Regions from separate parts of the Paenibacillus sp. GQ49 genome, predicted to be linked through region 1. Evidence: predicted binding sites of a transcription regulator. Region 1 holds the regulator's gene; each other region holds the start of a gene.
What was found. Region 1 encodes LexA, which represses DNA repair genes until DNA is damaged. Its sites were predicted from a motif close to CGAACATATGTTCG; they were not measured.
Positions count from the first base shown of each region.

Region 1 (3,272 bases):
GTGCTTTTGCAAACTTCAGCAAACGTTCTGCAATCGCATCTGTATCGTAACGGTTCAATAACTTGGTAAACACCCATCTTTTCCCGCGACTGTTATGTTCGATAACAACTGTACCTGGTTCAATTCTGAATTTAACGATATCGTCAACCCCAATTGAACGTTCACGATTACCCTTCGTCGTTATAATCCGATTACTGCTAATCTTGATGTATGGACGGCGAAGCATGAAGATGACTGCCAAAAATACGTAAAGCAGCATCGTCACCCAGTCCCAAGTTGTCATTGGAGCTTGCACAAGGAATGTGCTCATAAACAGATACAAAAAGGCGAGACCGATCAAAAATATAGGGAACAAAAGGCTGCGTCCCTTAAAGACTTCTTCACCTGGTGTACCTGTGATTGGTTGACCACTTTTTTTGCGTTGCTGATTTAACTGCTTGGAATTTTTCTTAACCGTTCTCTCGAACGAACGCGACATGAGAATCCCCCTTATGTGTCTTTGTATCGGCTTACATAATTGCAAACCAACATTTCCCCCTATAAATTGCATACTCAAAATAACAGGAAGAAACCTAAATATCATAATGATATCATTAGGTTTCGTTAGTGTTTGAGTTTGCCTTGGTGGCCTTTGTCATTCTCATCATCAACAATCTCAATGGTATCCAGTTGTTGTCTGAAATTACTGCGAATATTGCTCAAATAAATCTCTCTTAGCTCGGCACGTTCAGCAAGTTCTTCCTCCGACAATCCCGTGGACTTTTGCTTACGAGCCAATTCGTTAATGCGTGCTACCAGACTATCTATATCCAAGCTTGTCCCCTCCAAAAATACAAAGTCATATTAACTTTGCCATTATAAAGGCTGCTTGTCAAGCTGACACGCGCTAACACTCATTGATGTGCATTTTATTCTGCAAATTGCGGTAGAGCTAGTACTTGTCCCACTTGGATGGAAGTTGTATGAAGTTGATTCACTTTCTTAATTGCTTCTATATAAATACGTGTGTCCATATTCGTCGGTTTATGTTCCAAAGAAATACTCCATAATGTTTCCCCTTGTGAAACAGCTATCTTTCCTCCAGGCAGAACATCATTCTCATTGCCGGCAAATACAGTTAAAACGGTGCTGCATCCAATAAATATAATCATAGAGGTAATGGCTACCTTTAACATCCATGAAGAAATCTTGAAACGCACTAAAACCTTCTTGTAGTTCCCTATGTTAGACTTCACCAGTTCCGAATTCATTGGTTCATAAATGCTTTGATAAGTAGAATATCTCATTAAATACCCGCCTCCAAACGTTTGTTCCTATCTGTTGAAATCAATATAACACGAACACTTGTTTTGTTCAATAGATTTTCAGAACAATTGTTCGCTTCTTTTTTGAAGGAGAAATATCTTATTTCACTTCCTTTTGCAAAGCATTTGCAGTATTATGCTCTGACTTTTGGACAATTTCTATTCTATAAGTTAAAAAACACTGATTTAATGCTATTTTATTTAGAACTTATGTTTGTACGAACGGAGGTTCTATGTTATAATTTTCCCAAACGTTACTAAAATGGGGTTGATACGGTATGTCGAAGATATCCAGCAGGCAGCAGGCTATTCTGGAGTTTATACGAAATGAAGTCCGGTTGAAGGGGTATCCTCCTTCCGTACGGGAAATTGGTGAAGCGGTTGGACTTGCTTCCAGCTCAACAGTACATGGACATTTGGATCGTTTGGAGAAAAAAGGTTTGATCCGACGCGACCCTACCAAGCCAAGAGCCATTGAGCTTTTGAGCCAGGAAGAATCTGAGCATTCTCATCAATTTGCTCATAGCGTTGCACGTATTCCTGTCGTTGGTAAAGTTACAGCCGGGGTTCCAATCACTGCAACCGAGAACATTGAAGACTACTTCCCTCTTCCTACACATTATGTAGGCGAACAAAAAGTGTTTATGCTTTCAGTAGTCGGAGATAGTATGGTGGAAGCTGGAATCGTTAACGGAGATTACGTTATTGTCCGTCAACAGCAAACTGCTGATAACGGTGATATCGTCGTTGCAATGACTGAAGACGATGAAGCTACAGTGAAAACGTTCTATAAAGAGAAAGATCATATTCGCCTTCAACCGGAGAATGCGACCTTCGAACCTTTACGTTTGAAACACGTTAGTATTCTGGGTAAAGTCATTGGCCTTTTCCGAGATATTCATTAATATTTAACTTGAGTAACAAAACTAGATGTAATGAAATACGAAAGAGGTTGCCCTGATCAACAGGACAACCTCTTTTTTCATTTTTATGTTAGTTTAGCAGCTAATTATTTACTGCGTTTCAGAACACTCTTGTGATGCGAGAACACATCAAAGCTCTGTTGCCCGTGATATGAGCCCATACCGCTCTCTCCTACACCACCAAACGGGAGATAGTGTGAAGTCATATGAGAAAGTGTGTCATTAATACATCCCCCACCGAAGGATACTTGATTCAGAACCTGATCCTGCAGTTGCTCATCCTGTGTGAAGAGATATAGCGCCAATGGTTTTGGCCGGCGAACAATCTCATCCAGTATAGGATTCAGGTCCCTGTACGTAAATACAGGAAGAATCGGACCGAAGATTTCTTCTTGCATGACAGCCGATTCCCAGTTCACATCTCCAAGTACAGTTGGCTCAATAAGCAACTGATCACGTACAGAACGTCCACCAATTAGTACTTTGCCATCTGTGAGGAATCTCGACAACCTATCAAAGTTACGCGAATTAACAATATGCGGGAAATCAGAGTTCTGTAACACATCATCCCCAAATTTATCTTTGATCTCTGCGCTAATCAGATTGATCAGTTCATCATGAACTTGTTCATGCACAAGCAAGTAATCCGGAGCAACGCATGTTTGCCCTGCATTCAGGAATTTACCACGAACAATACGTTGGGCCACCAGCTTCAGATCTGCATCACTATGGACAATAGCAGGACTCTTGCCGCCCAACTCAAGAGTTACAGGAGTCAAGTGCTCCGCAGCTGCCTTCATAACAATGCGACCAACACCTGTGCTACCTGTGAAGAAAATATAATCAAATTTCTCTTTCAACAATGCTGTGCTGACCTCAACTTCTCCTTCCATAACCGCAATATACTCCTGAGGGAAGATCTCCTGAATCAGATCGTACGTTAGACGAGATACGGCTGGTGTTAATTCAGAAGGCTTAATAACTGCACAGTTACCGGCTGCAATTGCTCCAATCAGTGGACCAAAGGCCAGTTGGAAAGGATAGT
Region 1 is NZ_JCAXEL010000009.1:101,299-104,570, forward strand. Features, by position in the region: gene AC6CIF_RS17225 (hypothetical protein) at 1-478, opposite strand, end outside; gene AC6CIF_RS17230 (DUF896 domain-containing protein) at 604-813, opposite strand; gene AC6CIF_RS17235 (LysM peptidoglycan-binding domain-containing protein) at 909-1,286, opposite strand; gene lexA (transcriptional repressor LexA) at 1,583-2,209, shown strand; gene AC6CIF_RS17245 (aldehyde dehydrogenase) at 2,314-3,272, opposite strand, start outside.

Region 2 (3,272 bases), on a different contig from region 1:
TACAGCAGATATGATGACGGGTGGAACGCATACTATTCCAAGACGGATCACCAAACACATTGAGGAGGGCGTAAACTATCCTTCCCATGAGGCAGTAGACTTTTACCATCATTACAAAGAAGATATCCGTCTATTTGCAGAGATGGGCTTTCGATGCTTCAGAATGTCCATTGCTTGGTCCAGAATATTCCCCAACGGGGACGATGTAACGCCAAATGAAGCAGGACTTCAATTTTATGACAAGGTGTTCAGTGAACTGAAAAAGTATAATATTGAACCCATCGTTACGATCTCACATTACGAAGCTCCGTTTGCGCTAACTGAGAAATTCAATGCCTGGGCTTCCAGAGAGATGATCGACTGCTACGTACGGTATTGTGAGACCATTTTCACCCGTTACAAGGATGTCGTGAAGTACTGGATTACATTTAATGAGATCAATAGTTTAATTGTTCCAGCAGGAGCATATATAGCAGGGGCATTATTAGTTGATGATAGTGGTGTATTTAACAATACGGTTGTGGATAGTACGCAATTAAGATTTCAGGCTTTACATCATCAATTTATAGCAAGTGCAAAAGCTGTCAAGCTTGCTCATGAGATTAATCCGGCGTTCCAAATCGGTTGTATGATTAATTATAGTCATGGTTACGGAAGTACATGTAAACCGGAAGATATGTTGAAGGCTCTGAGAATGGATCAGATTAACAATATGCTGAGCAGCGACGTGCAAGTTAGAGGGGAATACCCTGACTTTGCCAAGAGATATTTTAATGAGAACAATATTCAGATTGAGATGGCAGAAGAGGACGTAGAAGTGCTAAAACAAGGCTGTGTTGATTTCTATAGCTTCAGCTACTACAAGTCTCATGTAGTGGGTACCCGCCCAGAAGGTGATGAGACCCAGGGGAATGTCTTTGGTGGATTCAAAAATCCTTATTTGAAGGCAAATGATTGGGGATGGCAAATCGATCCAGTTGGACTTCGTTACGTACTCAATCATGTGTACGATCGGTATAGAATCCCTGTAATGATCGTTGAAAATGGTCTGGGAGCGGTTGATGTCATCGAAGAGGATGGCTCTATCCATGATACGTATAGGATTAATTTCCTGCGAGACCACATCGAACAAATGAGAGAAGCTATCCTCGATGGCGTTAATCTTATCGGCTACACGGCTTGGGGTTGCATCGATATCGTTAGTGCCTCAACTGGCGAAATGGAGAAACGCTACGGATTCATTTATGTAGATAAGGATAACGAGGGCAGTGGTACCCTGAAAAGAAGTAAAAAGGACAGTTTCCACTGGTATAAAAAGGTGATTGAATCCAACGGGGAAAGATTGAATTAGGAAATATAATTTGCAATCGAACGAAAGATGATCCAATCTTTAAATTCTATCAAATATACCAAGTACTTATCACTTTGTGAGACAAGTACTTGGTTTTTTGTGCATCAATAATAAAACTAAAAATTAATTATTTGGATGGCTAAAGTGGCTGACAATATCCAGTCTACAGTTCATTATGGTGTCCAAGGGTTTTCAAAAGCTAAATATAAATATTTACCTCTTGCATAAAGAACGTGTGTTCGGTCTATAATATATACAAACATACGTTCTTAAAAGTACAGGAGTGATTACAGTGTTGACTAAGCAACGAACCATTATGCTCATTGATATGCAGAGCTTTTATGCTTCAGTCGAAAAGGCAAAAATGCCTCAATACAAAAATAGACCTTTAGCTGTCGCGGGAGACCCCGCAAGACGCTAGGCTTGGGAGATCGAAGTGGTTATTCTCGATATCTGCACAGAAGTATGCAGAAGAGCCCGCCAAAAGGGATTGATGGGTAGTGTCGTATCCGTAAGTGTGTCTGGAGCGGATTTTGACCACCCCACTGGTTTTCACAGGCAGGTTAAACTGTCTGATCCTACAAACATAACCGTTGATGTATGCAAGATAGCCAAACGCATATTCCATCAACACTGGGATGGGCAACCTGTGCGCCGTGTAGGCGTATCCCTGTCTCAATTATCCAACGCGGGTACATATCAATTATCTTTTTTTGATGATCAAGAGCAGAAACGGGCCATTGATCAGGTGATGGACGATATTAAAGATCGATTTGGCGACATTGCCATTCTACGAGCGAGCTCCATTACGGCTGCGGGTCAAGCGATCGATCGAGCATCTAAAATCGGGGGGCATTATAAATGAGCAAAAAACTGGAGGCCAATGGATTATGGGAATCGAGCCGAATGATGCTTCCACAACATAAAGAACGAATTATACAGCATCGTACTCAAATTCATTATCAAACGAAACCGCTGATCCATGAAGATGAGTGGGAGATTATTACACAAAATATAGATATGTCGCTCAATTATACGTTGCATGCCACCTTTGAAATATTTACTGAGTCAGGCAATCGGGATATACACGGGATCGTCACTTCAGTCAGTACCTTTGGAAAGAAAATCAAAATTGAAATGGAGAATGGATTTGAATGGGTCGATTTTGATCAATTGGTCGCTGTGAAACTTGAGGAAGGAGGCGTATAAAGTGCGACAGACTTTCGAGGAACTTTCACTCGTGAAGAGGGTGGTAGAGCTCCCTTATCTTTTAGGTGCTCTGGAGGTAGATAAGCATAAAATATACGCTTCAAACTTTAAGATGAAATCTGTGTATGTTGACTACTTGGACGGTACCCAAAAGAAAATTGCTTTAGAAATGTACAAATCGAAACAAATGCTAAAGGAACATCATATTAAAATCATAGATGAAGTGAGATCTGAACTGAGTTTAACGGTAGATTATTCGGTGCGAGGTTACATTCATAAAATGACATTATTATGGAGCAAAGTGAAAGTGGATGTAACCTTAATGCTTACTGAACATATGAACGTTGATATTACTGATTTGCTCAAATGAACATAGAAAAATAAGAGTCTAACTCATCGATGTGGCAACCAATACGAGCAGATCTTTCTGCAAACCGGGAATCACAAAAAAGATAAATAGAAAGGCAGAGTAAACTATGTACTCAATTACATTGGATTTATGATGGAGTTCTTCACATTTTAAAAAATGGAGCTGAACCAGGGGTCAATCTCACTTTTCCTGTTGATGATTTACAACAAACCATGCCATTTAACATCGACAAAGTGAGTTTTTCTTTAGGTGACATTTCGGTAAAAACGAAATCCTCTCATGAAAATGGCAGATTTCATTTCAACATTAAAGTAAAGTCGATCGTCAGCATAACTGAAAAGT
Region 2 is NZ_JCAXEL010000005.1:363,765-367,036, forward strand. Features, by position in the region: gene AC6CIF_RS12700 (glycoside hydrolase family 1 protein) at 1-1,351, shown strand, start outside; gene AC6CIF_RS12705 (Y-family DNA polymerase) at 1,680-1,772, shown strand; partial or broken gene AC6CIF_RS12710 (DinB/UmuC family translesion DNA polymerase) at 1,779-2,216, shown strand; gene AC6CIF_RS12715 (YolD-like family protein) at 2,213-2,560, shown strand; gene AC6CIF_RS12720 (YhjD family protein) at 2,562-2,930, shown strand; gene AC6CIF_RS12725 (Ger(x)C family spore germination C-terminal domain-containing protein) at 3,143-3,272, shown strand, end outside.
Region 2: AC6CIF_RS12705 (Y-family DNA polymerase) is a predicted target of LexA. The motif match lies at 1,608-1,621, and genes of this name have one in related genera.

Region 3 (3,272 bases), on a different contig from region 1:
AAGCTATTCGCATTGCGCAGAGCCGTGCAGACGTTATTTTATTTTCCGGTGGCATCGGACCTACCCAAGATGATCTGACCAAGGATGCGCTCGCAGCTGTTCTTAACCGGAAACTGCATACAGATCGAATGGCAATGGACAAAATTGAGAGCTTTTTCAGAGATCGTAATGTGGACATGACAGAGAATAACCGACGTCAGGCGATCGTTATTGATGGCGGAACACCTCTGGCCAACGAAACAGGCCTTGCGGCTGGAAATGCGATTTCTGACAATGACAAATATTATGTTGTGATGCCTGGACCACCTAAAGAGTTGATTCCAATGTTTGAACAGGAAGTCAAACCTTGGCTGTTCCAGCATGTACTCACTGAAGAGATGCCGATCTATTCCCGAATGCTGAAATTCGCAGGTATTGGTGAATCTGCTCTGGAAGATCGACTTCTGGATCTGATTGACGCGCAGACAGACCCTACGATTGCTCCTTACGCGAGTGAAGGCGAAGTTACGGTACGTGTCTCCACAAAGGCTGCGAGTGAGGGAGAGGCGAAGCTGAAGCTGGATGCGATGGAGGTTCAGATTCGGGAGCGTTTGACAGAACATCTCTACGCGAACGAGGATGTGCCTATAGAGTACACGATTGTAACCATGATGTCTGACATGGGGCTGACGCTGAGCGCTGCTGAGAGCTGTACAGGAGGGCTTGTCATGCAAAGTCTGACCTCTGTACCCGGAAGTGCATCAATGCTCAAAGGTGGAATTGTTTGTTACTCCAATGAAATTAAAGAAAAGCTGCTGAATGTGCCTCATGATTATCTGGAAGGTGAAGATGCACCTGGGGCGGTAAGCCCTGAGGTTGCAAAAGTGCTTGCTGAGCAGATCCGCATGATTGGCGATGCTGATTTTGGCTTGGCTGTTACCGGTGTAGCTGGACCGGGATATTCGGAACGCAAACCACCCGGACTTGTCTTCATCGCTCTTGCTGAACGTGGAAAAGAGACGGAAATTCATGAGCTGCGTATTAATGGTAATCGCGAGACGGTTCGCATTCGTTCAGCCAAAGCGATTCTCTATCGCTTATGGCAAAAACTTGTGGCGATGGATTGATTAGTTAATCGCTTCGATTGCATTTACAGTTCCAAGCAAGTATAATTAAGGAAGACGGAAGAACCGTAGAATTAGGCTTTACAGCCTTGTTTACGGTTCTTTTTTCTGTTTAATGGAAAGTTTCCTTGAGGAAGAGGCGCCTCGGCCTTTACAAAAAAAAACGAATGTATGTTCGAAAAAAAGCTTGGCAAACGTGTTAAAACAAGGTATCATTATCTTATAAACAGTAAAGGGTGTGAGCTTATTGTCAGACCGTCGTGCCGCGCTTGATATGGCGCTCCGTCAAATAGAGAAGCAATTTGGTAAAGGATCCATCATGAAACTGGGTGAGTCCACTCATATGAATGTGGAAATTATTCCCAGCGGTTCCTTGGCTTTGGATATTGCATTAGGAACAGGCGGCTTGCCTAAAGGCCGTATTGTTGAAATATATGGACCTGAATCCTCTGGTAAAACAACCGTAGCATTGCATGCTATCGCTGAAGTACAAAGAGCGGGTGGACAAGCTGCATTTATCGATGCCGAGCATGCTCTTGACCCACAATACGCAAGCAAACTTGGTGTTAATATTGATGAATTGCTTCTGTCTCAGCCAGATACGGGTGAGCAAGGGCTGGAAATTGCAGAAGCTCTTGTTCGCAGTGGTGCAGTAGATATCGTCGTTATTGACTCTGTAGCCGCATTGGTTCCAAAAGCAGAGATTGAAGGCGAAATGGGTGATTCACACGTTGGTTTGCAAGCGCGTTTGATGTCTCAGGCGCTGCGTAAACTGTCTGGTGCAATCAGCAAATCCAAAACAATCGCAATCTTCATTAACCAGCTTCGTGAGAAAGTCGGCGTTATGTTTGGTAACCCGGAAACAACACCTGGTGGTCGTGCTCTGAAGTTTTATTCTACAGTACGTCTGGATGTGCGTCGTATTGAGAGTATCAAATCAGGCAATGACATGATTGGTAATCGTACTCGTATTAAAGTTGTGAAAAACAAAGTGGCACCTCCGTTTAAACAAGCGGAAGTGGATATCATGTATGGCGAGGGTATCTCGAGAGAAGGTAGTATCATTGACATTGGTACAGAGCTGGACATCGTTAATAAAAGTGGTGCATGGTACTCCTACGAAGGCGAGCGTTTAGGACAAGGCCGTGAGAACGCAAAGCAGTTCATGAAAGAGCATAAAGATATTGCTGACATCATTGAACAAAAAATTCGTGTAGCCAGTAACTTGGTTACTGCAGTTCCTGCGCCAACTAGTGAAGAGCAACAAAAAGAAGCAGCAGAAGAACAAGAATTGTTTGAAATCAACGAGTAATCTCTCGAAACCTCCTTGTAGGGAGGGATCCTGAGGGTGTTCCCCACTGGACTCCGTAAACTTATCTGATTGAGCTTGGATCAATCTGGATAATGGATTGTAGTGTGGGAGTACTCGTGCTGTCTAACAGCCCCTGTCCCAATGGACAGGGGCTGTTAGCACGCTAACTGTGGAGTAAAGGCCGGGCAGAGTTCCCGGTCTTTTGTGTTATTGGTGTTCTTTGTCTATGTGAAGGTGTGCTTGGCGTAGTCAGAATGAAAATGTTATGAAAGGGGAGACCAGAATGGATCAACATGACGAGGATTTATATGAAGAAGCAGAACAGGACGGCCTATCCCAATTTCCGGACAACGAAGAACTTATTATTACACGTGTAGAACGAACGAAGAGCAGGCAAGCTCGTTATCGAATCACTTTTGGCATCCACTCCATTACGGTTCTTGAAGATGTGATGATTAAATACAGGATGACTCAAGGTAATACGTTTATGAAGAAGGATCTGGAGGAAATCATTGTAGCTGACGAGCGACAGCGGACGTATGCACAGTCTCTGCGTTTTTTGGAGCATAAACCGCGCACACGCCATGAATTAAGTCAGAAACTTCGTCAGAAGGAGTTTGCTGCACCTTTGATTGAAGAGGCGCTGGATCGGCTTGAGCGGGAGAACCTGGTGGATGACGATCTATTTGCGAAGGAATGGACAAGACAGCGTATGGAGGGCAAGCGGAAGGGAAAACTGTGGATAAGGCAAGAGCTGCGGCAAAAGGGCATTGCCAATGATCTCATTGTTGAGGCACTAGAAGGGATCAGTACAGATGCGGAATTTGAGACTGCCTTGAGTGCAGGACGCAAAAAAT
Region 3 is NZ_JCAXEL010000001.1:219,588-222,859, reverse strand. Features, by position in the region: gene AC6CIF_RS01105 (competence/damage-inducible protein A) at 1-1,106, shown strand, start outside; gene recA (recombinase RecA) at 1,351-2,415, shown strand; gene AC6CIF_RS01095 (regulatory protein RecX) at 2,699-3,272, shown strand, end outside.
Region 3: recA (recombinase RecA) is a predicted target of LexA. The motif match lies at 1,268-1,281, and genes of this name have one in related genera.